2 regions of the Collinsella sp. CLA-SR-H006 genome follow, and region 2 is predicted to be linked to the other one. Evidence: riboswitches for the same ligand, from Rfam matches in the RefSeq annotation. Region 2 holds a riboswitch; the other holds the start of a gene.
What was found. Region 2 has a riboswitch for thiamine pyrophosphate ahead of thiM (hydroxyethylthiazole kinase). Riboswitches for the same ligand answer to the same signal wherever they lie in the genome.
Positions count from the first base shown of each region.

Region 1: linked by a shared signal. The riboswitch ahead of thiC (phosphomethylpyrimidine synthase ThiC) and the one ahead of thiM (hydroxyethylthiazole kinase) in region 2 are both predicted to bind thiamine pyrophosphate.

Region 1 is NZ_JBBNPD010000004.1:94,217-109,165, reverse strand. Features, by position in the region: gene AAA069_RS03920 (DUF47 family protein) at 1-580, opposite strand, end outside; gene AAA069_RS03915 (inorganic phosphate transporter) at 648-1,697, opposite strand; gene AAA069_RS03910 (hypothetical protein) at 1,948-2,286, shown strand; gene AAA069_RS03905 (Bax inhibitor-1 family protein) at 2,365-3,060, shown strand; gene AAA069_RS03900 (TIGR02452 family protein) at 3,199-4,332, shown strand; gene AAA069_RS03895 (SGNH/GDSL hydrolase family protein) at 4,411-5,070, shown strand; gene thiD (bifunctional hydroxymethylpyrimidine kinase/phosphomethylpyrimidine kinase) at 5,405-6,235, opposite strand; gene thiC (phosphomethylpyrimidine synthase ThiC) at 6,428-7,762, opposite strand; TPP riboswitch at 7,754-7,870, opposite strand; gene AAA069_RS03880 (hypothetical protein) at 7,933-8,448, shown strand; gene AAA069_RS03875 (YaaA family protein) at 8,472-9,281, opposite strand; gene AAA069_RS03870 (aminopeptidase) at 9,408-10,805, opposite strand; gene polA (DNA polymerase I) at 10,972-13,722, shown strand; gene AAA069_RS03860 (HAD family hydrolase) at 14,066-14,893, opposite strand.
Region 2 is NZ_JBBNPD010000001.1:323,136-338,084, reverse strand. Features, by position in the region: gene AAA069_RS01565 (KUP/HAK/KT family potassium transporter) at 1-1,052, shown strand, start outside; gene AAA069_RS01560 (hypothetical protein) at 1,264-2,814, opposite strand; gene bsh (choloylglycine hydrolase) at 3,166-4,131, opposite strand; gene AAA069_RS01550 (peptide deformylase) at 4,263-4,682, opposite strand; gene AAA069_RS01545 (NCS2 family permease) at 4,876-6,186, shown strand; gene AAA069_RS01540 (alpha/beta hydrolase-fold protein) at 6,323-6,988, shown strand; gene AAA069_RS01535 (uracil-xanthine permease family protein) at 7,049-8,383, opposite strand; gene AAA069_RS01530 (5-methyltetrahydropteroyltriglutamate--homocysteine S-methyltransferase) at 8,507-9,640, opposite strand; gene AAA069_RS01525 (LysR family transcriptional regulator) at 9,795-10,691, opposite strand; gene AAA069_RS01520 (HAD family hydrolase) at 10,702-11,610, opposite strand; TPP riboswitch at 11,774-11,884, shown strand; gene thiM (hydroxyethylthiazole kinase) at 11,936-12,775, shown strand; gene AAA069_RS01510 (thiamine-binding protein) at 12,779-13,120, shown strand; gene AAA069_RS01505 (thiamine phosphate synthase) at 13,117-13,812, shown strand; gene AAA069_RS01500 (patatin family protein) at 13,914-14,783, opposite strand.

The DNA of each region.
Region 1 (14,949 bases), on a different contig from region 2:
TCTCACAGCAGTCAGCGCAGTACTCCAGGAAGGCGTACACGTCACGCCAGGCGATGACCTCGAGCGGGTCCTTGCCGTTAACGTGCAGGTTGCGCATGGCGTTGATATAGAGCTCGTCGGCTTCGGACTCGATGGTGTTGATCTGGATGACGAGTTCGCGCAGGGTCTTGGACTTGCGGTAGTTGGGCAGCTCGACCATCAGGTCTTTCATGGCGCGGCAGGCGTCAGTCACCTTGTGAGCGATGACGATGGCGTCGGGATGGATGCTCTGGATGTTGGTGAAGTAGACGCGCTGCACGACGCCCTCGATGCGGTCGAGCACGGTGTCGAGTGAGCAGCTCATCAGATCCAGATCCTCGCGCTCGAGCGGGGTGATAAAGGCGGTGAGCAAGGCGTCCTCAAGCTCGTGGTGCTTCTTGTCTGCCGCATGCTCAATCGCATGCATCTTATCGAGCATGTCGTGGATCTGCGCGGGGTCAAAGTTCTCAAAAATCTTGGTGAGCAGCTCGGCTGCCTGAACGGCGAGGTCGGCGCAGGCAACGTAGTTATCAAAGTAGAACGAATCGGGTTTCTTTGCCATGGGTGGGTCCTTTCGAGGCGAAGACGGGTGGGCGAAGTAATGCAGTCCGGATGGACGTTCGGTTTGACTAGAGGAACATCATGAACAGCTTGGCCATGACAAAGCTGATGAGTCCGCAGGCGGGGAAGGTGAAGAACCAGGTGAACATCATGTCTTTGACGACGCCGAAGTTGATGGCTGAGAGGCGCTTGACGGCACCGACGCCCATGATGGCGCAGGTCTTGATGTGTGTGGAGGACACGGGGATGCCGGTAAGGGTGGCAAGCAGCAGGTTTGCGGCGCCCGCCAGGTCGGCGGAGAAGCCCTGATACTTTTCGAGCTTGACCATGCTCTGGCCGACGGACTTGATGATGCGCTCGCCGCCCACGCTGGTGCCGATACCCATAGTGGCCGAGCACAGCAGCATAATCCAGATGGGGATGCCTGCATCGCCGACGCTCGTCTGGCCGTTGGCGAAGGCCACGCCTAAAAAGAGCACGCCGATGAACTTCTGTCCATCCTGCGCGCCGTGCATAAAGCTCATGGCCGCAGCGCTCGCGATCTGAGCGTATTTAAAGAAGACATTGGCACGTCGCCTGTTGGCGGCGGCGAAAAGAATCGAGACGAGCTTGCACAGGACCCAGCCCATGACAAAGCCCAGGCCGATGGAGAGCGCCAGGCCGTAGATGACCTTCATCCACTCGTGGACGTTGACGCTGCTCGCACCGCCGAGGGCGATGGCGGCACCGGTCAGGCCGGCGATAAGGCTGTGGCTTTGCGAGGTGGGGATGCCAAAACGCGACGCTGTGGCGCCGTAGACGACGATGGAGAACAGCGCCGCGCATAGGCAGGCGAGCGCCATGGTGCTGTTTCCGCCAAAGTCGACGATATGTGAGATGGTGTTGGCGACGCTCGCGTTAAAGTGCGTCATGATGAGCACGCCGAGGAAGTTGAATGCGGCGCTCATGAGAATGGCGGCGCGGGCGGGCATGCAACGCGTAGTGACGCAGGTCGCGATGGCGTTGGGCGCGTCGGTCCATCCATTGACGAAGATGGCACCCAACGCGAGGATCACGGTGACGGCAAGGACTGGGTTCGACACAATTTGGCCGAGGAAGGTTGAGAACGTTACGTCCATATATGGGCTTTCTCGAAGTTTGCAGACACGTTACAAAAACATGATAAATCGTATCACCTTCTGCGGGTCTCTTTACCGAGTTCTGATGGGAGAAGTGGACTTTTTGGCACTAAAATTGAATATTAGCCCTGTTGACCGCGGGTGTTCTTTTTGCTAACACGCCATGCGGACACGTGCGATTACTACGACACTCCAAAACCACAGTCTGTTCGCTTTACAACATACAAACATGCGTTCGATAATAGGAGGCATGGAATATCGACAGACAGACGGCAAAACTCGGCGCGTGCACAAGCAGTATGTGGACGTCGTGGCCCGCATCCTCGCGGGCGGACAGGTCGTGCCGGTCACCGTCTGCTGGGTCGACGGCCGTTGTTTTACGATCGACGAAATTATCTCGACCACCGGGTTTGGCCTGATGGTCTACGGCATCCGTACGGCAACATATAAGGTGCGTTTTGGCGGGCACGCGACCGAGTTGTATCTGGAGGACCAGACGCGCGAGCGGGCAGACGGCTCGCAGGCACACGTGATGCGTTGGTGGGTCTGGGCCTTTGATCGTACGCTTGAGGGCGAGCGCCGTAGGTAAGGACGTGCGGCATTCGGGTACAATGGCAGGAATCTTGTCACCTACGGCGCTGTCGTGCGCTTTTTGAAAGGACGAAGTATGAACGATATCCAGGGCTATCAGAACGGCCCCATCGAGACCGGTGCAAGCCGTGCCAAGGAGATGTCGCCGCGCGCGTACAACCTTGTCATGTCTGCCCTGATCTTTTTGGGCTTTTGCGCCATGGGCGTCGGTGCTTACTTTACGAGCACCATGTCGTTTGCGCGCATGATGATGAGCGGCGCCGCTTTGCCGCTGGTCTTTGGCTCATTTATTTTGACCATCGTCGGCATGGTCATGATGTCGGCCGCCGCCAGCAAGCAGTCCGTGGGCCTGTCCCTTGTGGGCTACGTAATCTTTGCGAGCACCTTTGGCCTGACCGCGTCGTTTGGCCTTGCCAACTACGACCTGCCCACCATCAACACTGCCTTTATCGCCACGGCCGCCATCACCTTTGTCTTTGGCGCCTTGGGTGTGACGTTCCCCAAGTTTTTCCAGCGCGTATATGGCATCGGTTTTGGCATTCTGCTCGCTACTATTCTGGTTGAGATCGTGCTGATGTTCATGGGCGTTTCGCAGTCCATCACCGACCTGATCGTGATTGTGGTGTTCGCCGGCTTCATTGGCTACGACACCTATGTTGCCACGACGGTGCCGCCTACGCTGCCCAACGCCGTGCTTATGGCCTCTAACCTGTTCGTGGATATTATCAACGTGTTCCTGCGCATTCTGAACATCCTCGGCCGTCGCGACTAGTGGCGAATTGCGGCGGTGCTTGCCGTGCGTGCAAATCGATGCGAAAGGCGGTCCTTCGGGGCCGTCTTTTTTGTACGCGGCGGGGTATCATGGATGGGAAAAGCCGATAGCGGCAGAGACCGAGAAAGGTGACCACTTATGGCAGATGTCGACAACAGGAACCGTAACCGCAGGTCCAACCGAGCGGGTCAGCCCAATCCCAAGCGCGAGGCCCGTGCCAAGGCCGCCGAGCGTCACGTGGCAACTGTGTCCGAAGCGTGCGCCAAGGATATCGAGCGTTCGCTTGCCGGTGTTCGCGAGTTTGACGGTATGCCTGCCGGCTTTGTCTCGGCGATGAAGGCCAAGGTTCAGAGTGCTGTGGCCACCGAAGAACAGGTTGCCGAGGAGTCTGAGGCCGCCGAGGCCGAGACCGCTGAGGTTGCGTCCGCCGAGACCGAGGTTACGGCCGAGCCTGCACACGCAGAGGAGGCCACGGAGACCGAGTCCGCGCCTGCCGCCGAGGAGCCCGCTCCGGTCCTGCCCGAGGTCACCGTGCTCGACGCCTCTGCCACGCAGGCCATTCTGGATAACGGTCGAGGCTATGCGCAGTTCTGCGACATGGCCGTGCTCGACTTTGCCTCGTTCACCAATCCGGGCGGTGGCTATATTCAGGGTTATCTGGGCCAGGAGGCCACGCTGTGCGCCGATTCGTATCTGTACAACGTTCTCGATAAGCAGCGCAAATGGTACGGCGAGAACCGTCGCCGCAACATCAACTGCGAGCTTTACCGAAACCGTGCGCTGGTGGTGCCTGCGGTGCGCTTCGACCGCAACCACGTGCATGCATACGCCGACGTGATCGTGGCCGCCGCGCCCAACGTTAAGCGCGCCCGCCAGGAGTATCGCGTGAGCGACGATGCTCTGCTGGATGCCCTGCGCGACCGCATTCGCTTTGTGCTTGCCATCTGCGACGAGCTAGGTCGCGAGAAGCTCGTGCTGGGCGCTTGGGGCTGCGACAACAACGGCTTTGACGCAGAGGCCGTGGCCGAGCTCTTCCGCAAGGAGCTCGCGTCGGGCGACTTTAAGGTCAAGCAAGTCTTCTTTGCCGTGCCTTCTACGCGCTGGGATGAGGATTTTGCCAAGTTCGAGCACGTGCTGGCAAACTTCCCCGAGCGCAACGAGGAGTCCTATGCCCAGGTTGCCGCTCGCGCTGCGGCAGCTCGCGCCGCCGAGCAGATCCAGGCTGCTACCGAGGATGATGAGGACGAGGACGATTGGCGCAAGTACCTGTAATCGGTACGTGCTGACAGATGGGTCGAGCCGGCGGGAGAGGCTGCTTCCGTCGGTTTTTTACTGAGCGAGGGGCTTACGATGAAAAACGTTCTATGCTTTGGCGACAGCAACACCTATGGTTACGATCCGGCGGGCATGCGCGACGGCACCGCGGTGCGCTATGCGCAGGATGTGCGCTGGTGCGGCGTGGCCCAACGTGACTTAGGCGAGGGCTGGCATGTAATTGAAGAAGGCCTCAACGGCCGCACGACGGTACGCGACGACATGTGCCATCTGAACACCAATCTTAACGGCATCCGCGCACTGCCGATGCTGCTCGAGGCCCATAAGCCGCTGGATGCGATCGTTATTATGCTGGGAACCAACGATTGCAAGACGGTCTTTGGTGTGACGGCCTCCGATATTGCCCGTGGCACCATGGCGCTGATTCGCGCGGTGCGTGCATTTCCCTGGACCAATGCCGCACCCTGCCCGCGTATTCTGCTGATGGCACCTATCAAGATCAAGCCGCAAATCGCCGATGTATATATGACCGATTTTGACGAGCGTTCCGTCGAGGCCTCGGAGCATTTTGCTGAATACTATGCGCACGTAGCCGAGCAGTTTGGCTGCGACTTTTTGAATGCAGCGGAGTTTGCCGAGCCGGGCGATATCGACTATCTGCATATGATGCCCGAAAGCCATGAGAGCCTGGGTCACGCCGTGGCGGCCAAGCTCCAAGAGATGCTCGGTGAGTAGCACGGCCCCAAACCACCACAATAGTTCTCCTTGCGGTGGCTTGTTTCGTTGATTTGTCTTGATCTGTAACAGTTGTAAGGCCGAAAACGGGCTAGATGTTACAGATTGAGATTATTTTAGGTCGATATCGGTCGTTTGTCTCGATCTGTAACATCTAGGGTCGATTTTGCCGAGTTAATGTTACACATCGAGATTATCTTCTCAATGGAATTTGGATGTCTCGATTTGTAACAGGTGGGCCGAAAAATGGACTCTAACTGTTACAGATCGAGATGTTTGTGGGAACCACCGCAAAGGTGCCTGTCCCCTTTGCGGTGGTTTTGAACTGCGAGTCTTAATACTGCCACATATGGTTAACGGGGCCGGAGCCTTTGCCCATGTCAAAGCCGGCGGCGAGAGCGCCGGTTAGGTAGGCCTTGCCGGCGTTGACGGCGTCGGCAAGATCCATGCCCTGGGCCAGCGCGCAGGCGATGGCGGACGAGAGCGTGCAACCGGTGCCATGCGTGTTGCCGGTCTCGATGCGCTTGTGGCGGAACCACGTGGTGAGCGGATCGCCCAGGTGGTTGCCTTCGTCATCGAGCGGCGCGGGCTCTGCTAGCACATCGTTGGCCTCGTTGACAAAATGCCCGCCCTTAACGAGAGACGCGCAACCAAAGCGGCGGGTGAGGAGCATGGCAGCATTTTGCTGCGTGCGCTCGGAGTCGACCTCGTAGTCGAGCAGGGCCATGGCCTCGGGAATATTGGGCGTGATAACCGTCGCTAGCGGGAACAGGCGGCGGGTGAGCGCCTCGGCGGCATCTTCGGCAATCAGCCGTGCGCCCGAGGTGGCTACCATGACGGGGTCGACTACCACGTTTGTCGCGTTCCAGGCGCTCAGGCGGTCGGCGATAACATCGATAATCTCGGCAGAGGAAACCATGCCAATCTTGACGGCGTTGGGGCGGATATCGTCAAAAACGGCATCGATCTGCGCCGCGACAATATCCGGGGAGATGTTCTGCACGGCGGTGACGCCCAGGGTGTTCTGTGCGGTGATGGCGGTGATGGCCGTCTCGGCATACAGGCGGTGCGCCGTGATGGTCTTGATGTCGGCCTGAATGCCGGCGCCACCGCTGGAATCGGATCCTGCGATGGATAGAACGGCAGGTACCTTACTGCGATCCATGTTCGCTCCCTTGTTCGGTCGGAATCAAATGGGTCTATTACCCCGCATTATAAAGATGCCCAGGCCGGCGATATGCCGAACCCGGGCGCGAGATGCAATTTTTACGCAAATGCAGGCAAATGTTCACAAGTTAACAATTGGCAGGTGCTGCGGTGAGCCTATAGGCGATCGCGGCGAATCGCGGCGATAAGGTTAGTCCTCCATGCCGAGGTCAATCGTGGTGCCCTCGAAGATCTTGTTGACGGTGCGGACGGCGCACATCTTGCCACACATGGTGCAAGTGCCCTCGGTGGCGGCGGGGGACTCCTCGTAGCGCTTCTTGCCCGTAACCGGGTCGAGCGCGCACTTCCACATGGCGTCCCAGTCGAGCTTGCGGCGTGCCTGGCCCATCTTATCGTCCATGTCGCGGGCGTGGGGCACCTTTTTGGCGATGTCGGCGGCGTGTGCGGCGATCTTGGTAGCCATGAGGCCGTCGAGCACATCCTGGGCGTTGGGCAGACATAGGTGCTCTGCCGGTGTCACGTAGCACAGGAAGTCGGCACCGGAGCTGGCGGAGATGGCGCCGCCGATGGCAGCGGTGATGTGGTCGTAACCAACGCCGATATCGGTCACCAGTGGCCCGAGCACATAGAACGGAGCATTGTGGCACAGGCGCTTCTGCAGTTTCATGTTGGCAGCGATCTCGTCGAGCGCCATGTGACCCGGGCCCTCGACCATGACCTGGACGCCGGCGGCCCAAGCGCGCTTGCACAGCTTGCCCAGCTCGATCATCTCGGCGGTCTCGGTGGCGTCGTTGGAGTCGTAGAGGCAGCCCGGGCGGCAGGAGTCGCCGAGCGAAATCGTCACGTCGTACTCGTGGCAAATCTCGAGCAACTCGTCGTAGAACTCATAGAACGGGTTCTCGTTACCGGTGACCTCCATCCAGCCAAACAGCAGTGAGCCGCCGCGGCTCACGATGTTCATCAGGCGGCCGGTCTCCTTAAAGGTCTTGGTGACTGACTTGTTGATGCCGCAGTGAATGGTCATAAAGTCCACGCCGTCCTCGGCATGCGCGCGCACGACTTCGAACAGGTCGTCCTTGGTGAGCTTGACCAGCGGCTTTTCCATGTAGCCGATGGCGTCGTACATGGGGACGGTGCCTACCATGAGCGGCGTCTCGTCGATGAGCTGCTGGCGGAACTGGCGCGTCTTGCCCGAGTTGGAGAGGTCCATGATGGCGTCGGCGCCAAAGTCCTCGGCGATCTTGACCTTCTTCCATTCCTCGGCGGCATCGGCCTTGTCGCCCGAGATGCCCAAGTTCACGTTGACCTTGGTGGACAGGCCCTCACCGACGCCAAAGGCGCGCATGCCCTTTTTGATGTGCACAATATTGGCGGGAATGGCGATGCGGCCGTCGGCCACGCGCTCGCGGATGTATTCGGGGTCGCGATGCTCGCGCTCGGCGACTTCCTTCATCTGCGGCGTGATCTGCCCGGCACGGGCGAAGTCGATTTGCGTGACGAGCTTGTGCTCGGTCTGTGTGCTCATTGGCACGGCTCCCTTCGTTGGCATTACCCATATCAGGTTTGCGGGTCAGGGCGGGCGCGCCCAATCTCAGCCTGCCGTCTTGTCCTGCAAGCTCCCCGTTATGTCATGGGCTCAAGTATAGCCTGAATGGGTACGATTGGGCCAACGAGCGTGCCTGTGGGGAGGCGTACATGGAAGACAAGCATCTATATCGAGAGACGCAATGGGACATATCGGCCGAGGAGGGCCGTGCGCACCATGGGTTGGTCGCGATTGGCTTTGCGGTGCTTGCCGTGCTGGTGATTGCCTTTTGTATTTGGACGTTTGGCGGTCGCGGCGGCGCTGCCTGGGAGTTTGAGGCCGACGATGCCCTGCCGATCATGACGGTGAAGGTCGCTGGCGGTAACACGGTGGCCGCACCGGGCGACTACTGGTATCCGCGCGACGAGTTTGTGCAGCTGCAGTTGAGCGGCGGGTCTATTCCGGGTGAAGAAATCGAACGCGTGACGTTTGATGAGGCACTCAAAACACTCATGGTGAAGCTCAAAGATCAGGGCGATGTGCCCACGACCATGGATATCGCTCTGACGGAGTGGCGTCTGGAACCTCCGTCGGGCGTTACGGTATCCGACGTAGAGCACGTTAAGATTACCTACCAAGATGGCTCGACGAGCGAGATTGCAAAGGCCGATGGCTTGGCGGAGTAATGGGGTGTTTGGAAACGACGGGCCTATTGTGCCTGCGCGTTCATGAAAACCAGGGTGTTTTTGTCTGAAAGCTCGGGGATGTGCCGATAGCCGATGTTGAATGTGGTAAGTTCGCTTGCATCCTCGAGCTTGTTTTCTGCCATCCACCGCACCATGGAGCCGCGCGCCTTTTTGCTGGCGGTCGAGCGCTGGATGGGCTTGCCGTTGCGGATACCCTCGCCAAAGAGGCATGTGACGGCCGTGGCGTCGCCCGTGAGGTGGGGCAGAACGGCTTTGGCATACTCTACGCTGGCGAGGTTGACGATCGTGGTGTTTGAGCCTGCTGGGGCGATAGCCCGCGCGAGCTTGTCGCTCCAAAACGCGTAGAGGTCTCGGGCATCGTCAACGGCGAGCTTCGCGCCCATCTCCAACCGATACGGTTCGACGGCATGAAAGGGGCGAACGCACCCGTAGAGGCCGGAGAGGATCCATAGATGGTCTTGCAGCCATATGAGCTGCGCGGAATCCATCACCTCGGGCGCCATGCTCTGGTACTGAATGCCGTGATAGGACATGACGGCAGGGGAGAGGTGACGGGCGATACCGGAATCGGCAAGATCGCCGTTTCCCAAGATGGGCTCGAACTCATGCAAAATGTCGAGACAAGGGGCCAGTAGCTTGTCGCTGACGTTCCACAGAGCTTGTAGGCCGCTGTCGCCTTCGGTTCGTTCGATGTCCAAGAGCGCATGGTGCAGCTGGGCAGTCTCGCACGCAAAGGGCGGAATCCCCTGAACTTCAAAAGCATCTTGTGCCGCGCGCATTTGCTTGGCGGGTGAAACGATGACCTGGAGCATGAACTCTCCTCTGCCAAAAAGAAGTTGCGGTGGAATGCGGTCTGCGCGGGCCGGTTGAAGGCCAGGTTAGTCCGTATTCCACCGCAAGTTATAAAGGGCTGGTTTGGTGCGCCTTACGAGGGTTGGTTAGGCGCGCTCGAGGAAGGCCTTGTAGCCGCGATAGGCCTCGTAGATATCGGCCTTGTTGGCGACCTCCCACAGGGCGTGCATGGACAGGACGGCAACGCCGGAGTCGATGACGTTCATACCGTACTTGGCCATGATGTAGGCGATGGTGCCGCCGCCGCCCGCGTTGACGCGACCGAGCTCACAGGTCTGGAAGTCCACGCCGGCCTCGTCCATGATGTCGCGGACGAGGGCCACGTACTCGGCATCGGCGTCGTTGGAACCGCCCTTGCCGCGGCTGCCCGTGTACTTGTTAAAGCACAGGCCGCGACCCATGAAGGCGGCGTTTTTGGTCTCGAACTTGCCGGCGTAGCCCGGGTCGAAGCCGGCGGACACGTCAGAGGAGAGCATACGGCTGCGGGCGAGCGCGCGGCGCAGGGCCAGCGGGCTATCCTCGCCGGCGAGTGTCATGATCTCGGCGACGGTGTTCTCGAAGAAGAGGCTCGTCATGCCGGTGGCACCCACGGAGCCGATCTCCTCCTTGTCGACGATGAGTGTGATGCTCGTGCGCTCGACATTGGCCACATTGATCTGGGCAAGCATGGAGGGGTAGGCGCAGACGCGGTCGTCGTGGCCATAGCCCAAAATCATGGAGCGGTCGAGGCCCATGTCGCGGGCGGGACCGGCGGGCACGACCTCGATCTCGGCGGAGAGGAAGTCCTCCTCCTCGACGCCGTACTGCTCTTTGAGGATGTCCAGGAACATCTGCTTGACGGGCTCCTTGGGAGCGTCCTTGTCGTCCTCGTCAAACTTGACGGGACGGCCGCCCACGATCACGTCGAGGATCTCGGCGTCGACGGCGTCCTTGGCGGGCTTGGACATCTGCTCGCTCGAGAGGTGGATCAGCAGGTCGGAGATGGTAAAGACCGGATCGTCTGCCTTGTCGCCGATGTTGATGTCGACGGTGGTGCCGTCCTTTTTGCAGATGACGCCCACGAGTGCAAGCGGGGAGGCCACCCAGTGGTAGCTCTTGACGCCGCCGTAGTAGTGCGTGTCGAGGTAGGCCATGTCGCCGGCCTCGAAGGCGGGATTCTGCTTAAGGTCCAGGCGCGGCGAGTCCACGTGAGCACCCAGGATGTTAAAGCCCTGCTCGAGCGGGGCGGTGCCCAGGTTGACGAGCATGAGGTCTTTGCCGTGGTTGGCGGCGTACACCTTGTCGCCGGCCTTGAGCGTGCGGCCCTCGGCAATCACGGTCTCCAAGTCGACGTAGCCCGCCTCCTCGGCCATCTTGATGCCGGTCTTGACGCACAGGCGCTCGGTCTTATTCTCGCTCAAAAACTGCTTATAGCCGCGGCAAAGCCCCTCGAGTTCCTCGACTTGCTGTGGCGTGTACTTTTTCCATGCGCAGGGACGCTCCATGACGCAGGCTCCTTTCGGATCGATCGTGCTGGTTGATGTACCGTGAGCCATCGTATCACGCGCGGGCCCGCGGCGGCAGGGAAGCCTGATGTGCGGTGGCCGCGGGGCGGGGAGCGTGTAAACTGGTGTGAGCAAACCGTGCCCAGCCCAAAGCGAGGTATTCAATATGTCTGACAAGCGCCGCACCTTTGCCGTTATCGACGGCAACTCGCTCATGCACCGCGCCTTCCACGCCGTGCCGCCCACCATGAATGCGCCGGACGGGCGCCCCACCAACGCGATCTTCGGCTTTCTGAACATGTTTCTCAAGATGATCGATGCCTTTAACCCCGACGGTGTGGTCGTGGCGTTTGACAAGGGCAAACCGCGCGTGCGCATGGAGATGCTGCCGCAGTATAAGGCGCAACGCCCGCCCATGGACCCCGATCTGCATGCGCAGTTTCCGATGATCAAGGAGCTGCTCACCGCGCTCAACGTGCCGATTCTGCAGTCCGAGGGCTGGGAAGGCGACGATATCCTGGGTACCATGGCGCGCCTGGGTGAGGAGGCCGGCTGCGACATGCTGCTGGTGACCGGCGACCGCGATATGTATCAGCTCGTGACCGAGCACGTCAACGTGGTCTCGACTCGCAAGGGTCTGTCCGACGTGGCAATCATGACGCCCGAGAGCGTAGACGACCTGTATCACGGCATTACGCCGGCGCTCGTGCCCGATTTTTACGGTCTGAAGGGCGATACGTCGGACAACATTCCCGGCGTGCCGGGCATCGGCCCTAAAAAGGCGAGCGCGCTCATCGCACAGTACGGCAGCTTGGACGAGGTCATCGCGCATGCCGACGAGGTCAAGGGCAAGATGGGCGAGAACCTGCGTGCGCACATCGACGATGCGCTGCTGAGCCGCAAGGTCGCAACCATTCGCACCGATGCGCCCGTCGAGCTCGACTTTGACGAAACATCCTTCCCGGCGTTTTCTGCCGACGAAGTGTCCGCGGCGCTGGGTACGCTTGGTATCACCGCCATGCAGAACCGTTTCTTGGCGCTGATCGGCGGCGAGGGCGGGGCTGCTGCTGCCTCTAGTGTGTTTGAGATACCTGCTATGGTTCGCGCGGCCGCCGGCGATGCCGACGCGCTCGGTGCCGTTGCGGCTGAGGTCTCCCGCGCGATTGATGCCGGCGAGTGGGTCGCCGCCGTGGTGGACGACGACAAGGAAGAGGGCGCGCTCTTTGGACTGACGCGCACGCTGTGGTTGGCGACGTCCAAGGGCCTGTTCGCGCTCGAGGAGGGCGACGGCGCCTCCACTGCCGTATTCGATGGCTTCAACTTCGCTCACGGTGTGATCGCCGGCGTGCTTGCGCGCCTGTTTATGGAGGGCCGCGTGGCGAGCCCGGATACGAAGGCGCTGCTGCACGAGCTTTCGCCCATCGATTCTTCTGAGCCCGAGCTCATGGATCCGCTAGCAGTCGATTCCACGTGCATCTTCGACACCGTGGTCGCCGCTTACCTGTTGGATTCCGACCGCTCCGAGTTTGACGAGGCATATCTGGCCGATACGTATCTGCAGATGGCGCTGCCTGCGGCGCGCGGCGCAGAGGGTGCTGGTGAGGACGCTCCGGCGCCTGCCGCCCGTACTGCGGCTCTGACGCTGGCGCTCGTGGCGCCGTTGCGCGAGTGCATGGCCCGTGAGAATGCCGCCAACGTGTTCGATGGCATCGAGATGCCGCTCGTTCCGGTACTTGCCAAGATGGAGCGCGCGGGCATGCTCGTGGACCCCGACCGTCTGCACAGTCTGTCCGAGGGTCTGGCGACCCAGATTACCGAGGTTGAGCGCAGTATTCGCGACCTGGCGGGTGACGAGACCTTTAATATTGGCAGTCCTATGCAGCTGTCGCATGTGCTCTTTGATGTGATGGGGCTTCCGACCAAGGGCCTCAAGAAGACTAAGCGCGGCTATTATTCGACCAACGCCAAGGTACTGAGCGACCTTGCGCGTGACCACGAAATCGTGCGTCTGATCTTGGACTGGCGTGAGAAGTCTAAGATCAAGTCCACCTATCTGGACACGCTGGGCCCGCTACGCCGAGGCGACGGCCGCGTACACACTACGTACAACCAGACCATCACGGCAACGGGGCGTCTGTCCTCGAGCGACCCGAACCTGCAGAACATCCCGACGCGCTCTGAGCTGGGCCGTACCGTCAAGACGGCGTTTTCGGCAGGCGAGGGAAGCGTCTTTTTGGCGGTGGACTACTCGCAAATCGAGCTGCGTCTGCTGGCGCATCTCTCAGGTGACGAGCACTTGGTGCGCGCCTTTAACGAGGGCGAGGACTTCCATGCCGAGACGGCGGCGCGCGTGTTCGGTGTGTCGGTGTCCGAGGTAACGCCCGACCTGCGCAGTCGCGCCAAGGCCGTGAACTTTGGCATCGTGTACGGTCAGCAGGCCTACGGCCTGTCGCAGTCGCTGCATATCTCGATGGCCGAGGCGCGCGACATGATCGACCGCTACTACGAGGCCTACCCGGGCGTGCGTACGTTCCTCGACAACGTGGTGGCGCGCGCCAAGCAGACGGGCTACGCCGAGACCATGTACGGCCGCCGTCGTCATATTCCGGAGCTCAAGGCCAAAAATCCGCAACTCCGCGGCTTCGGCGAGCGCACGGCCATGAACCACCCCATGCAGGGCACCGCGGCCGACATCATCAAGATCGCCATGGCCCGCGTAAGCCGCCGTCTGGAAGAAGAAGGCTTTGCTGCCCACATGATCTTACAGGTGCACGACGAACTGGACTTTGAGTGCCCCGTCGACGAAGTCGAGCGCCTAACCACCATGGTCCGCGACGTCATGGAACACGTAGTAGACCTCCGCGTACCGTTGATCGCCGAAGCCAGCACCGGCATAACCTGGGCCGACGCCAAATAGGAAAGCACTTCGTAAGGCAAGCTCGCCCAAGATGCAAGCCCCCACATATTTAAGATTTGGGACAAACACTACTGATTAATTTGTCCCACAGTAACCAAAACAGAGGGGAGCCCCTTCCAACAAGGAGCTCCCCTCTGCTCAAATCATTTCAGCTAAGTATCTAGACACTCAAGACGCCATCTTGGCGGCAGGAAAGTAAACCTAGGGCCTGGCCGGGCGGCACGGGTTAACTTTTCGTAGATTCCGCACGCAAAGAAAGCCACTTAATGTGGCTTTCGTCTTGCGCAGGACCTGACCGAGCGAAAAGTTATCCCGTGCCGCCCGGCCAGGCCCGATGGGACGGCTACCGAGCCGCCAAGATGGCGTCGATGAGCGTCAGTACGCCCCCGTCGTTGTTGCTCGGAATGCGCCACTTGGCATGCGCGTTCATGTGCTCTTCGGCATTGTCCACGATAAAGCTGTGACCGACGCGCTCGAGCATGGGGATGTCGTTGTAGGTGTCGCCCACGGCGGCAGCATCGGCAATATCGATGCCCAGGTGCTCGCACAGGTGAGCGACGCCGGCGCCCTTGTCGACGCCCAGGTTCATAAAGTCGATCCACTCGCGCCCGGCGTTGGTGACGTAGAGCTTGTCCGAGAACTCGGGGCTATAGGTCTCGCGGAAAGCGGGCTCGGCGTCGTAGCCGGGGAAGAAGACCGAAATCTTGTTGGACTCGAAATCAATGCCCTCAAAGCTGTCGACGTAGTTGATTGTGTTGTAGTAGACGCTGATCTCGTCGTGGTATTGATGGTCGCGGGCAAGCACGTAGAACTCGTCGAAGCAGCACAGGACGGGGACAGCGCGAGGATCCTCCGAGGCACGGCTCAAGACCTGCTGATACAGCTCCACGTCAATATTGCTCTTATAGATATAGCTGCCGCGATAGATCACGCACGCTCCGTTGTCGGGACAAAAGGCGAGGCGGTTCTTGATACCCTCGAACATCTCCTCGAGCTTGGGGGCGGGACGTCCGCTGGCGGGGCAGAATACGATGCCGGCGTCGGCGAGCTTGTCCAGGCGCTCATCAAGACCCTGGGGCAGCACACGCTCGTCGGTCAGCAGCGTCTTGTCCATATCGACGGCGAGAATCTTAATGTTGCCGATGTTGGCGTCCGATTCGTAAGTTTGCATAAAAATGCGCCTTTCGTTTCGAGATTGTTTCAGACGTTATAACCATCAACTAGTAG
Region 2 (14,949 bases):
CCATTACCGTGACCATGCTCATGACCACGACGCTTTTGACGAGCTATATCGCCGGCATCCTCAAGCACAGGCTGGGTGCCTGCGTCTTCGCCCTGCTCTTCGGTGCCATTGAGCTGTGCTTCTTTGCCTCGTGCCTCACCATGTTCTTTGACGGCGGCTATGTGATGATCTTCCTGGCCGCACTGCTGTTTGGCCTTATGTACGTGTGGCGTCGTGGCACCGCCATCGAGCGCACGCAAACGATCCTGCTGCCCGTCTCCAAATACATCGATCAGCTCAACCGCCTGCGCAACGACGAGACCTACCCCGTGCTCGCCGACAATCTGGTGTTCCTCACCAACAGCCCCGATCCGCTCACGCTCGACCGCGACGTGCTCTATTCCATCCTGGACAAGCACCCCAAGCGCGCCAAGGCATACTGGTTCATTAACGTGCACGTTACCGACGAACCCTATACGCACGAGTATTCCGTCGAGACCTTTGGCACAGACTTCCTCTTCCGCGTTCGCCTGGACCTGGGCTTTAAGGTCAACCAGCGCGTCAACGCCTATCTGCGTCAGATCGTCGGCGACTTGATGGCATCGGGCGAGCTGCCGCCGCAACATCACACCTACTCCATCTACGAGACACGCGGCAACGTGGGTGACTTCCGCTTTTGCATGCTGCGCAAGATGCTTGCCCCCGAAACGGACATCAACCGCAATGACCACCGCGTGATGGCTATCAAGTACGCCGTCCGCCGCGCCTGCGGAAGCCCGGCACGCTGGTATGGTCTTGAGAACTCGGCCATCATCATCGAGTACGTGCCGCTGTTTGCCCGCATGCGCCCGGCCGTTAAGCTCGTGCGCACCCAGGTGCCGCTCGAGGTTCAGATCGAAGAGGCCGAGGAAATGGAAGTCGACATCTTCTCGGACGACTTGGTCAACGGCAACGAGGCCGGTAGGGACATGAACGTCGATCCCACCGAGCTGCTCGAGAGCGTCGCCGATACGCCCGAACAGCAACAGCTCGACGGCCTCGAGAACGAACAACTCAACGACGCCAACTTCTAGCGACGCCATAAATCAACGACAGCGGCCCTGCGCCTCACGATCTGCCAGGGCCGCTTTTGTCTACGTTTTTGGCCAGGTAAAACACCTTTGAGGCTTTACCTGGGCGTAATCGTAGACTGCTATTCGGCATTTCCGGGGCTAGACAACCGCCTGGCCCCAATCGGTCATATAACCCTAGCCCACATTGAAATGCCATCGAAAAAGAAGCAGGCTATAGAGACTGGTCTCTCACCCACTCGATGAGTTCGGGGATCGCATAAGCGTATTGCCAGGTAAAGTTATGAGTGTTTCCACCCTGGACCGTCTTGTCGGTGCTATCGAGAGTTCCCTTCTCTACATGAAGGAAAACGACATGCGCCCCATCGGTCACCGCTTGTTTACAGGCCGAGGAGCAGACATCCGAGAGCTCGACCATAAGCTCATCGAGCGTCTTCTGGCTGCTAGCCGCCTTGGCTCCTTCCTGGTTACCCGAAGGGTTTTTCTCTCCCGTTGCGTCGTAATCAATCCACAGGCCACTCGTATGTCCTTCGCCGTCATAGTTATAGGCGCAATTCAGCTGCTTCTCAACATAAGGAATTCCGATACTCGCGACACCCTTCTCGGGATCCGTCATACCGCCATAGGAATTGGAATCGTCTTCAGAAACGAATATCACCATGGGCGTCTTGGCAATCGGAGTCATGTTGCCTTGCCCGGCAACGAGCATAAGCGCTGCAAAGGAATTGTCATCGGGATGCTTGGAGGCATATTCGATGAGGGCCATGCACCCGGCAGATTCGCCCGTCCCGTAAATGCGATCCGGATCGATTGAGTAACCCTGGTCGATCAGGTCCTCGATTACATGCAGGCAAGTCTCGATATCGCAACAAGTTCCAGCGATCGTCAGCACAAATTGTGACCCATCAGCCCAGGCAAGGGCTCCCAGACCTTGACGAAGATTCACCCTCACATCGCAGGTGGTTACCCCCGCATCCGGCAGGAAGAGCGTGATGGGGTATTTCTTTGCCTTGTCGTAGTCGTCAGGCTGTGCCAAGGCAAACGAAGCATGGAATCCAGTTTTGGGGTCATCGTAGGTCCCTGCAACAAACTTGTCTGCCTCGGAGTTGAGAACAGTCGAAGCCACGAGATATCGGGAGGATGTCTCGTCGCCTGTAAGCTTTTTACCTGCAGAATCCTTGAGATCCTTTATTTGGGCGATTTTGACGCAACCGCTATCAAGGGATACGGGACCGTTTGAGCCTACGCACCCACGCGTCATCTGAAACATCAACGTCTGTGCGCCCGCATCTGCTGGATCGAGCTCGACGATGACGTACGTTCCCTTGCTTTTGCCCCCTTCATCACTCAGCTCGGCTTTGTCGTTTACATAGGCAGTGACAATCGAGCGTCCCAAAACCGAGAAAGATCCCAGCCCCTTTTCCTGAGCCTGTTGACCGATGCCGCCATGTCCGGGATCAACCGAAGACGCATCGACATCCACGTCGTATTCAATCGCCACGCCGACAATCTTCTCTCCGATTGCATATGTTTTCGCAAGTGCAGAAACAGAGATAACGTGCCCGTAGTATTCGCTAACGTCGCTATCCGTGCCACCCAATTTGCCGTCGCTATCAACCTTCAGTGCATCATCCTTGCCGGCAGCCACGCTTCCCGCGCCGCTTTCGCTTCCAGACGCGCAGCCAACAAGCATAGAGGCGGTGCCCGCCAGCATTGTAGCCCCACCGGCCGTTAAAAAGCTTCGCCGACTCATTTCGAAAGCCATTTTTATTGCCCCGTTCCCCAGCCCGCTTCTGACTGGATTTTCAGCATTTCTAATCAGAAATTAACGAAACGGAGTCCGTGCCTTCGAAGCGCCAAAACAGGGAATCCGTTGATGCCAGATGCCCGGCGCGCCGCTCGGAAGTAAAACTAAAGGAATTTTATATAATCTAAATGAGCCAATCGATTCGCTTTTGAACGGCTATTATTCCAAAGATGAATTGAAACTACCGTTTGTTTAATATATTTTGACAAAGTCATCGGCATCATGTTTGCCTTCAACTTCTGATCTACCAAGCGGCCCTGCGCCTCACGAGAGACGCAGGGCCGCTTTGCATTGCAGTAAAGCTAACGGCTACGAACGGCGCGGCTCGGGAACCACGAGCCTATCGGGGCTCGCGCCCTCGGCATCCATCAGGCTCACGTAGCGAATCGACGGATCCCCATACATCGCGTAGTAATAATTGCCCGTGCGTGCGCTAAAGCATCCGGTGTAGATAGTCTTCTCGAACTTGCCATCGCCCATCCTGGACGCTCCCTCGATCATCACCACGCCCTCGAGCGAGCGGAACATGCGAACGACGTTTTCGGTCTCGCTCTCCTTTTGCGGGTAATTGGCATTGAGGTACGCCGCCTTTACAAAACGGCTCGGCGAATAGCAGTCACCCGGAATGCCGCGCATGCCGGCACCGGCTCCATAGGGCTTGAGCTCGGCGCCACGCCATGTCGCCGTCTGCGGAAAATCGCTTGTGGCGGTGACATAGGTGCGCAGGTTTTCCATGTGCCACGGAAAGGTCGGCTGGTTGGCAAGGGTGTCGACCGGATCGTCGTATACATGCAGGCCGTCAGCCATCATCTCGACCACGATGCTGCGCTGGCTGTCGCCGATAATCCAATGGAGCAGCGACACGCCCAGCCCCTCTCCGGCAGATTTGGCGACAATCACCGTGTCGCGCAGCGCGGCCTCGACCTCATCGACCGTCGAGAACGTCGCTGCCACCCACAGGGGGAACTCATAGGCCGCGATATTGGTCTTGCCGTCGACAGGGTCCTCGGCATACTCGGCATAACCCGGGAAATTGAGACCCGCCACGGCGAGGCCCGCATCGTTGCCGCAATCGAAGAACATAGGGTAGTTCCTGTAATCGATGCACATACCAATCACCGCGTGCGCCGCCGTCGCGTCGTCGATAAACGAATACGGAATGTGAAACCCGCGCGGCATCACGCGAACCTGTTGGCCGTAGTCAAAGCTCCAGTCGAGATTGCGGCCCAGATACATGTGGCCAGAATTATCGGTAAATCGAATACTCGTACACATAGCGCCTCCTAGCTTTACGTTCCTGCTAAGGTTATTGTCACCAAACGAAAAGGCGCTAAACACAAAAGCCCGGACATGACAACAATGTCACGCCCGGACCAAAAGAGACGAAGTGTGGTGCTTTGTTCCCCTTAGACCAACTTTCCTAGACAGTGGTCAATCATGTGCTGGATCATCTGTGCCTCAAAGCCCGCGTAGTCGCGGCGGCACTCCTTCATCTTGCCGTCGACGATCTGATCAAAGGCGACCTTGCACTTGATATAGCGCGTGGACTTGGTGACCTCCTCGTGCGTCAGGCAGCTCTCCTCCATCTTGCTGGCGCCCAAGCCAAACACCAGACGGGGGTTATAGAGCACGTGGGGCTCGCCGGCGTCGTCCAGATAGACGCAGACCTTCTTGGTAACGCCAATCTGGTTGGCGGCCAAGCAGCCGGCATCATCGAGCGACTTGATAGTATCAATCAGATCCTGAGCGACCGACTCGTCCTCGACAGTCGCAACCTCGCAACGCTGAGACAGGATAGCCTCGTCGCGGCAGAGCTCTTTAATCATACGTTCCTCCATAGGGGTCGTTGTAACCGCTTAAGTATACGGTACCTACACAATTTCATGCGAAAGATACCGCCCGTCCGTTACAAACCGCCGAACATCAACATGCGAGGAACACCAACTTCACAAAGGCGATATAGTGGGTGAGTTCGTGTCAATCGGCCTAAACTCGGGGCCGAACAAGGAAAGGGTATGCATGGACGAACTGTTTCACGTCAGCGAGCGCAAGTCCACAATCGGGACCGAACTTCGCGCTGGACTGACAACATTCCTGGCGATGGCCTACATCATCGCCGTCAACCCCGCGGTGCTCTCGGGCGCTGGCATCGATGCGGGAGCGCTCGCCTGCGCCACCTGCCTGGGCGCCGGCATCATGACCATCTGCATGGGCATCTTCGCCAACCGCCCGCTCGCCTGCGCGTCGGGCTTAGGCGTCAACGCGATGATCGCTGGAATCGCCACCACCGTCTGCGGCGGTGACTGGCACGTGGCCATGAGCGTCATCTTCCTTGAGGGCGTCGTCATCTTGCTGCTCGTGCTTTGTGGCCTGCGCGAGGCCATCATGGACGCCATCCCGGTTGTCCTGCGTCACGCCATCTCGGTGGGTCTGGGCCTGTTCATCGCCATGATTGGCCTGTGCGATGCCGGCATTATCACCGCTGGCGCCGGTACACTCGTCGGTCTGGGCGACATCACCTCCCCCACCTTCATCGTCGGCATCATCTCCATCCTGGTGACAGTCGCCCTCGCTTGCCGCAACGTCCCCGGCTCGCTGCTCATCGGCATCGTCGTTGCCGTCATCGCCGGTATCCCCCTAGGTGTGACCCAGGCTCCGACCGGTATCATCGCCCCGCTCGACTTCTCGAGCATCGGTGGCCCCATCGCCGACGCCGGCGGCGTGCCCGCCATCGTCAAGGTCCTTACCGACCCCGCGCTCCTCGTCATCTCGTTCTCGCTGCTCATGAGTGACTTCTTCGACACCATGGGCACCGCGATGGCCGTGGCCAAGCAGGGCGAGTTCCTCACCGACGACGGCAACGTCGAGAATATCAAGGAGATCCTGATCGTCGACTCCGCCGCCGCTGCTGTGGGCGGTTTCATGGGCGTCTCCTCCATCACCACCTTCGTCGAGTCCACCTCTGGCGCTGCCGACGGTGGCCGCACGGGCCTCACCTCCGTCACCACCGGCGTGCTGTTCATTCTCGCCGCGTTCTTCTCCCCCATCGTCACCATCGTTTCCAGCGCCGCCACCTGCGGTGCCCTGGTCTACGTCGGCTACCTCATGATGAGCGAAGCCTCCGAGATCGACTGGTCCGACGTGTCGCAGGGTTTCCCGGCGTTCATGATTGTCGCCGGCGTGCCCTTCACCTACTCCATCTCTGCCGGCATTGGCCTGGGCTTTATCGCCTACGTGATCGTCGCGCTCTTTAAGGGCGAGGCCTCCAAGATCAAGCCGCTCATGTGGATCGCAGCCCTTGCCTTCCTCGTCTACTTCTTCGTGGCGTAACGGCATAGTCTGTTAAAGCAAAACAACAAGGCGCGGAGTCGCATCGAGCGGCTCCGCGCCTTTCTTTTAGCGTCTGCCCCGTGCCAGCGTGCGACAATTGAGGCTGTCAATATCACAACACCGAGAGAAGCCTGCCTTGGAAGCGCATCAGAAGCAGATAACCGTTTATTCAGAGTGTGCGGAAGGTACGCCCGTCATCTACCTCCCCGTGGTTATGGGCGACGGTAGTGAAGTCTACGAGCGCTGCCGAGAGCTCGACTGCCCGCCATTCGCCCTTGTCGCCATTGGAGGGCTCGATTGGAATCGCGAGCTGAGCCCCTGGGAATGCGACGGAACTATACGAGATGCCGAGCCCTTTGGCGGACAGGCGTCTGAGTTTCTCGATGAACTGCTGAATCAGATAATCCCAGAGGCCGAATCATCACTTCCCTGCCCGCCCACCTGGCGCGGCATTGCCGGCTACTCGTTGGCGGGTCTTTTTGCACTGTGGGCACTTTGGCAAACAGATGTCTTTGAGCGCGCGGCGAGTGCGTCGGGGTCGCTGTGGTTCCCCGGCTTTATCGACTACGCGCGCGAGCGCACGATGACAGCTACGCCCGACGCCGCCTATCTGTCGCTCGGTAAAATGGAAACAAAGACGCCCAACCGCATGATGCGGCACGTACTCGACGATACGCGTGCGATGGAAGAGCTGTTTATCGAGCGTGACATTCCAACAACGCTGGAGCTCAACCCCGGCAACCACTTTGCCCAAACTGACCTGCGCATGGCGCGCGGCATCCACTGGATACTGACGCATTAAAAATGGCGTCCACGCGTACATACGCATGGACGCCATTTTTAATTTGGCTGAACGCAGCTACTATTCAGCAGTCTCCTCAAGCTCGGAAGTATCGAACTCAAAGTCATTGCCGGGCAGGATGGCGTTGAGCACAATGCCCACCAGCGAGCCCACGGCAAGGCCCGAAAGCGAAATCGTCACGCCGCCCAGCTCCAACACGATGGCACCGGCGGCACTGTAGGCAATGCCGAGCGAAAGCACGAGCACCAGAGCCGCCACCAGCACGTTGCGGTTGTTCTGGAAATCAACCTGGTTCTCGATAAGGTTGCGAACGCCCACGGCGCTGATCATGCCGTAGAGCACGAGCGACACACCGCCGATAACGCACGCCGGCATGGCGGCAATCACCGCAGCAAACTTGGGGCAGAACGAAAGCACAATGGCGCAGCAGGCGGCAATGCGAATCACACACGGGTCGAACACACGCGTCAGGGCAAGCACGCCGGTGTTCTCGCCATAGGTGGTGTTGGCCGGAGCGCCAAAGAGCGAAGCCAAAATCGTGGCGAGGCCATCACCGAGCAGCGTGCGGTGCAGGCCGGGATCGGCAATGTAGTTGCGCTCGCAAGTCGAACCAATAGCAGAGATATCGCCAATGTGCTCAATCATGGTCGCAAAGGCCAACGGCATGATGGTGATGATGGCCGTCGTGGCAAGACCGCTATCGAACTGCGGTCCAAAGAGCGCGAACACGGTGTTGTCCCACACGACAGGTAGACCGACCCACGGCGCGGCGGCAACCCCCGAAAAATCAACCTCGCCCAGCACCGCCGCGACGGCATAGCTCACCACAACGCCCAGCAGAATCGGCACGATCTTGACCATGCCGCGGCCCCAGATGTTGCAGATGACGATCACGGCCACAGCGATAACGGCGACAAGCCAGTTGGTCTGGCAGTTGGCAATGGCAGAGCTCGCCAGGATCAGGCCGATGGAAATGACGATGGGGCCGGTCACCACCGGCGGGAAGAAACGCATAACGCGCTTGGCGCCAAAGGCACGGAACAGGGCCGCCAGCACCGGATAGAGCAGGCCGGCACAAGCTACGCCCAGGCAGGCGTAGGGCAAAAGCTCGGTCTCGCCGTTGGGCGCGATGGCGGCATAACCGGCAATAAAGGCAAACGATGAGCCCAAAAATGCCGGCACCTTACCGCGCGACAGGAAGTGGAACAGCAGCGTGCCGATGCCGGCGAACAGAAGCGTCGCCGAAACGGAAAGGCCGGTGAGCACGGGCACGAGCACCGTGGCTCCGAACATCGCAAACATGTGTTGCAAACCCAACACGAACATGCGCGGGCGGCCGAGCGACGATGCATCGTAGATGGCATCGGTGACGGCGGGCGTCGAGGATTGGGACATGGAAGTCCTTTCATGATGGAAGGGCGATCAGGCATATCGGATAACCTGCCCGAACGATACGATCCGAACCATTGTACGTGATACGCCATGTCTCGCACGCGCCGTCACCTGCAAACGGTAGCGTTACTTCCAAACGCGCTCGGAAATGCGCTTGACCAGCGCGATCTTTGCCCACTGTTCGTCCTCGGTCAGTTTGTTGCCAATCTCACAGCTGGCAAAGCCGCACTGGGGCGACAGGTACAGGTTCTCGAGCGGCACATACTTTGCGGCCTCGTGGATACGTTCGACGATGGCATCCTCGTCCTCGAGCTCAGCGGCCTTGGTGGTCACCAGGCCCAGCACGACCTTCTTGCCGGGAGCAACATACTTGAGCGGCTCAAAGCCACCGGCGCGCGGCGTATCGAACTCAAGGTAGAACGCGTCGACATCCTCGTGCGCAAAAAGGTACGGTGCAATGGGATCGTAACCACCCTCGAAGGCATACGTGGAGTGGTAGTTGCCGCGGCACACGTGCGTGTTGATAACCAGATCGTCGGGCTTGCCCGCGATGGCAGCATTGTTGAGCGCCACGCCCAGCTCGCTCACCTTTTGCAGGTCAACCGGACTCATGCCGGTCTTGGACACAAAGTCGGTATCGCAATAGATGCCCCAGGTGCAGTCATCAAATTGGATGTTGCGGCAGCCCGCGGCATACAGGTCGGCAATCACGGTGCGGTATGCTGCGGCAATGGCATCGGCGAGCTCTTCGTCGGTCTTATAGACGGCACGCAGGCTCTCCTGCTGGCCATCACAGCGGTCGAGTGTGACTTCGGAGAACGTCTGGATCGGCGCCGGAATGGTCTGGCGCGCGATCTGGCCCTCACCCTCGAGCGACTTGACAAATTTGAAGTGCTCGACGAACGGATGGTTCTCGCCGCTAATGGGACCGGTTACCACGGCGGTGTCGGCGGTAGTCTCCTCATCGTGAAACATGTAGCCCGTGCGCGAGGCGCGGCGCTCAATGCCATTGAGGCCCCACATAAAATCGAGGTGCCAGTAGCTGCGGCGGAACTCGCCATCGGTAATCACCTGCAGGCCGGCAGCCTTCTGCTTGGCCACTAAGTCGCGGATGGCCTCGTCCTCGACGGCCTTAAGGCCGGAAGCGTCGAGTTTACCCGCGACATAGGCGGCACGGGCATCCTTTACAGCCTGCGGACGAAGAAAACTGCCGACGATATCGGCGCGAAACGGCGCGTTCGGTTGAATCGAAGTGCTCATAGATATCTCCTTTGCATTGGTTGCTTTACTGGGACAGAGTATGAGCGCTCATATGGTCATCGTAAAATATACGTTTATAACAGTTTGATATAGATGCTTCCTATATCAGTCTGGACTGTCATAAAGAGACTTGAACCGTGCGGAGCACAGCAGCCTAGATATGCTGACGAATCGCGTCGATATAGGCCCGACCGTAGCGCGTGAGCGTCGTGTTCTTGCGCGTGATGATGCCAATCTCCATGTACTCGTCCACGTCGAGCGGAATCGAGATAATGCCGGGGCCGTTGAGCTCGTGGCTGATCACGCCCGAGCATACCGTGTAGCCGTTGAGGCCCATGGCCAAATTGAACAACGTCGCACGGTCGCGCACGCGGATATTTTTGCGACGCTCGAACGTCGAGGTCAGCTCCTCGGAATAGTAAAACGAGTTGTAGCTGCCCTGCTCGTAGGACAGGAACGGGTAGTCTTCCAGATCCTCGAGCGTCACGCTGGAGCGGCTCGCCAGCGGATGGTCGGCGCAGACGAAGACATGCGGCGTGGCGCAGAAGAGCCCTTCGAACACGAGCTCGTTGGCGGCAAGCATGCGCTCGATGACCTCGCGATTGTGCTCCGACAGATACAGGATGCCGAGTTCGCTTTTCATATGCGCGACATCCTCGATAATTTCGTGGGTCTGCTCCTCGCGCAGGGTAAAGTCGTAGCGCGCGGCATCGAACTCGCGGATCACATCGACAAACGCATTAACGGCAAAGGAATAATGCTGGCAGCTCACACTAAAGTGCGGCACCTGCTCGGACGTACCTTTGTACTTGCCCTCGAGCAGGTCGGCCTGGTCGAGCACCTGGCGCGCGTACCCCAAGAAGGTCTCGCCTTCCTCGGACACAATGACACCCTTGTTGGTGCGCTCAAAGATATGCACACCCATCTCGTTTTCGAGATCGCGGATCGACGCGGTAATCGAAGGCTGCGACACAAAGAGCCGGCGCGAGGCCTCGGTGATGCTACCGCATTCGGCAACCTTAACAACATATCTGAGCTGCTGAAGCTTCATAGCCTTCTCCCTAGACGTTCGTGACGCCAAAACCTGCCGCGTCCATTTGGCTCATAAACGACGGCATCTCCCCCGTCGCGGCGCAGGCGGCAATCTGATGCAGAGCCCCGGCAACCGCATCATCTGCCGCAGCGCCGATATGCCAGCGTGCGGCAGCCGTGACGGCCTCGTTGGCATTGGCGACTGCAACGGAGTTGGGAACGGCATCGATCATGGGCAAATCGTTATCGGAATCGCCGAATACGGCCACCTCGTCGGGCGTCAGGCCCAAAGCACGCGCCAGCTCCAGCGCAGCGCAGCCCTTGTCCCAGCCGGTCGGAAGAACGTCGAACAGGCGCACGCGGTTGTTGGGAAACACAAGCGAGAGTTCCGGCACCTCAGCGGCAACACGCTCGCGCAGCTCGGCGAGCTCCTCGCGCGAACGGGCACTCCAGATATTCGCCTTGTATACCGGGGCATCGTCAACGACAGGACGACAGGGAGCCTCTTCGCCCTTGAGCCACGCGTTGCCGCCTGACTTCATGGCGCGACGCACACGCTCGGGATCGCTTGTCACGCAATAGGCATCGTTATTCCAAAAGTCATCACCCAGACGGTAGACCTTCAAATACGTATCGTCGGTCTCCTGTTCAAAATAATCGGCTAAGCGCATCAGAGCATCGTTATCGATTGCGCGCGAGGCGACTACTTCGCCGTCGACAAACATCACCTGGCCGTTACAGAACGCACCGGTCGAATAACACTCGGAACGGTTTTTGAACATCCAGCCCATCGCGGACGGCTGACGACCCGAAACCGGCCCAAAGTGCAAACCCGCCGCCTGCATGGCATGAATACCCTCAATGGCGTAGTCGCTGGCGCCGTCATGCCCGGCTGGAATCAGTGTATCGTCCATATCGGTCAGCACAAGTTTGATCATAAGGTCCCCTCGGTCATTCTTAATCCCATCTATTGTACCGACCTGCCAAAAAGGGACAGGTTTATTTCGGCAGGTTTCATCTGGGAAAACGCAAAGTCCCAGTTGTTACCTGCCAAAATAAACCTGTCCCTTTTTGGCAGGTGCGCTAGTATAGGGAACAACAGATTCGATGCGGGAGTGCCGGCGGTGCAAACCACAAGGCTGAGAGGGCAATGGGCCCAATCCTTTGAACCTGTCAGTTAATGCTGGCGTAGGGAGCATGCCGCCTTTACAGGGGCGCTGTCTATGCACAGCGCCCCTTTTCTATGCCAAGGAGGCATGTGCAGTGATTGATTCGGAACAGCTTAAGCAAAATGTGGTCAAAGCCGTGGAGGAGATTCGTGCCACCAATCCGATGGCCGGCTCCATCACCAACACGGTGACGATCGACTTTGTCGCCAACGCGCAGCTCGCCGTGGGCGGATCGGCCGCCATGGTCTATCTGCCCGACGAGGGCGAGGCACTCGTTGCCGGCGGCGGCGCCATCTACCTCAATATGGGCACGCTCTTCCCCATCTACGAACAGACGATTCCCCGCGCGGCCAAGGCGGCACACGACGCCGGCAAGCCCTGGGTGCTCGATCCGGTGGGCCTGGGTATCGGTAGCCTGCGCACCCAGCTGGTAAACGAACTCAAGCAGTACAAGCCCGCCATCGTGCGTGGCAACGCCTCCGAGATCATCGCACTCGCCGGGCTGTGGGGTCTTGAGGGCGAGGCGGCCGATCTGAGCCGCGTGCGCGGTGTCGATACCACCGACACGGTAGACGCCGCCCGCGATGCCGCCGTGGCGCTCGCCCGCTACACCGGCGGCGCCGTTGTGGTCTCGGGCGAAGTCGACCTGATCACCGACGGCATGACCGTGGCCAAGTCCCACGGCGGCAGCCCGCTCATGTCCAAGATCACCGGTTGCGGCTGCTCGCAAGGCGGCGTGCTGGCTGTGTACGCCTGCGCTGCCGACCCGTTTACGGCCGCCGTCTGCGGCACCGCCGTCTACAACGTTGCCGGCTCGCGTGCCGCCGCTGTCGCCGATGCCCCGGCAAGCTTTAAGGTCGCCTTTATCGACGAGCTCTACCGCGCGACCGCCCAGGATATTGCCGATAACCAACTCGAGCTCGAGGAGGCATAAGCCATGTCCGAGCCCGCAACCAATGCCGGCATGAACACACTCGTCGCCGTGGCCATCGCCCCGTGCGGCACCGGCGATGAACTGTCCGCCGAGGTCGCCGAGGTCGTGCGCGTCATTCGCGAGAGCGGCCTTCCCAACCGCACCACCTCGATGTTCACCGAGATCGAGGGTGACTGGGACGAGGTCATGCAGGTCGTGCGCGACGCAACCTTTGTGTTGGCGAGCAAGGGCATCCGCACCGAAGTCGTGCTCAAAGCCGATATTCGACCCGGATTTACCGACACCATGACCGGCAAGCTCGAACGCATGGAAGCACAGATCAAGAAGCAGGAGGAAGCACGATGAGCATCCGCGACAACCTTGATATCTCGGCCTATCTGGTACTCGGCCCCGAAAACACGCTCGGGCGCCCCGTGGGCGATGTGGTGGCCCAGGCACTCGACGCCGGCTTTACCTGCATCCAGGTGCGCTCCAAGGTGGCAAGCGCCCGCGAGATCATCGCGCTGACCGGCGACGCCGCGCAGGCAATCGCTCAGGCCGGCAAGACCGGTCAGGTCGCCTTGCTCATCGACGACCGTCTGGACTGTGTGCTTGCCGCACGCGAGCAGGGTATTGCTGTCGACGGCGTGCACGTGGGCCAAAGCGATATTCCCGTCGAGGTCTGTCGCAAGTTGCTGGGCCCCGACGCCATCGTGGGCCTTTCGGCCCGTTGTGAGGAGATGCTCGAGTACGTCAAGACCGCCGACATGAGCCTGGTCGACTACCTGGGCATCGGCCCGCTCCACGAGACCGAGACCAAGCGCGACTGCGGACGCGCGGCCGACGGCTCTATCATCACCAAGAGCTTTGAGGACCTGGCCGCACTCCACGCGGCAAGCCCCGTGCCCATCGTGGTGGGCGGCGGCGTTAAGACAGCCGACCTGCCGCAGCTTAAGGCCACCGGCGTCAACGGCTTCTTTGTGGTGAGCGCCGTCTGCAGCGCCGATGACCCCTACGCCGCGGCCAAGGAGCTTGTCGACACCTGGCAGCAGGCATAGCCATAAGCCGAGCAGCCGATTCGCAGCCTCACATCTTCAGCAATGGAAAGCGCATCCCAGTTTGGACCTCCATTCCGGGATGCGCTTTCCACATGCGACCCTTACCCCGCCAGATACGCTTCCAACGCCGGCAAAGTCGCCTCCGCATCGCGGCGACCAATCTGGTAGATGCGCTCAAGTTCATCGGGCTCACGACACAGCGACGGCACCTTCACCGATTCGCTCGGACGCACCACAAAGATATCGCCGGCGGCCTCACGACGCGCCAAATCATCGAGCGTGGCATTGTAGACCTCATGCCGATGCTCAAGCGCTGCGACAAACTCCGGATAGTGACGGAACACGCGACGCAGCATGGGCATCACGCTGTTGGGCTGCTTCACAAAGCCCGCCGGCTGCGTGAGTACCACGATATTGCGGTCATACCCCTGCGCAAACAGCCAAGCGCTGGGAATAGAGTCAGCCACGCCACCATCCAGATACTTATGCCCGTCAATAGCAACGGGACGCGTCGCCACAGGAATCGCCGATGACGCCCGGATCCACTCGATATCGCGCTCATCGCCATACGGCAGATCGTGATAGACGGCCTTGCCCGTCTCGATATCGGTACACACGCACGTAAACCGCATGGGGCAGGCGCGATATGTCTCCAAATCGATGGGATCGCGCTCGATGGGCACCTCGTGATAGGCAAAATCGGCATTGAACATATCGCCGGTTCGCAGCCAGCTGGTCACGCTTGCGTAGCGCTTGTCGGCACAATAGGCCTTGTTGTAGCGAATGGCGCGGCCGATCTGGCGCGATTTAAAGTTGTAGCCAAACGCCGCGCCCGCCGAGACACCCACCATATGGTCGCAAGTTAAGCCGTGCTCCATCCAAACGTCGAGCACGCCCGCCGTATACATACCGCGGTAGCCGCCTCCCTCGAGTGCCAGCCCCACCGTGCGCGTCGTATTTGACTGTGCCATGCGACCATCTCCGTCCCCACAAATTCAAACGGGACAAGTATACCCGTCAACATATATCGTCCCAGTCGCATTTTTATCGAACATCGCATCGTCGCGCTACCGCCTGTCGAACAATAGCCGCCCACAGCATGTGCACCCATATATAATTGTGCACTATTGTTTACAC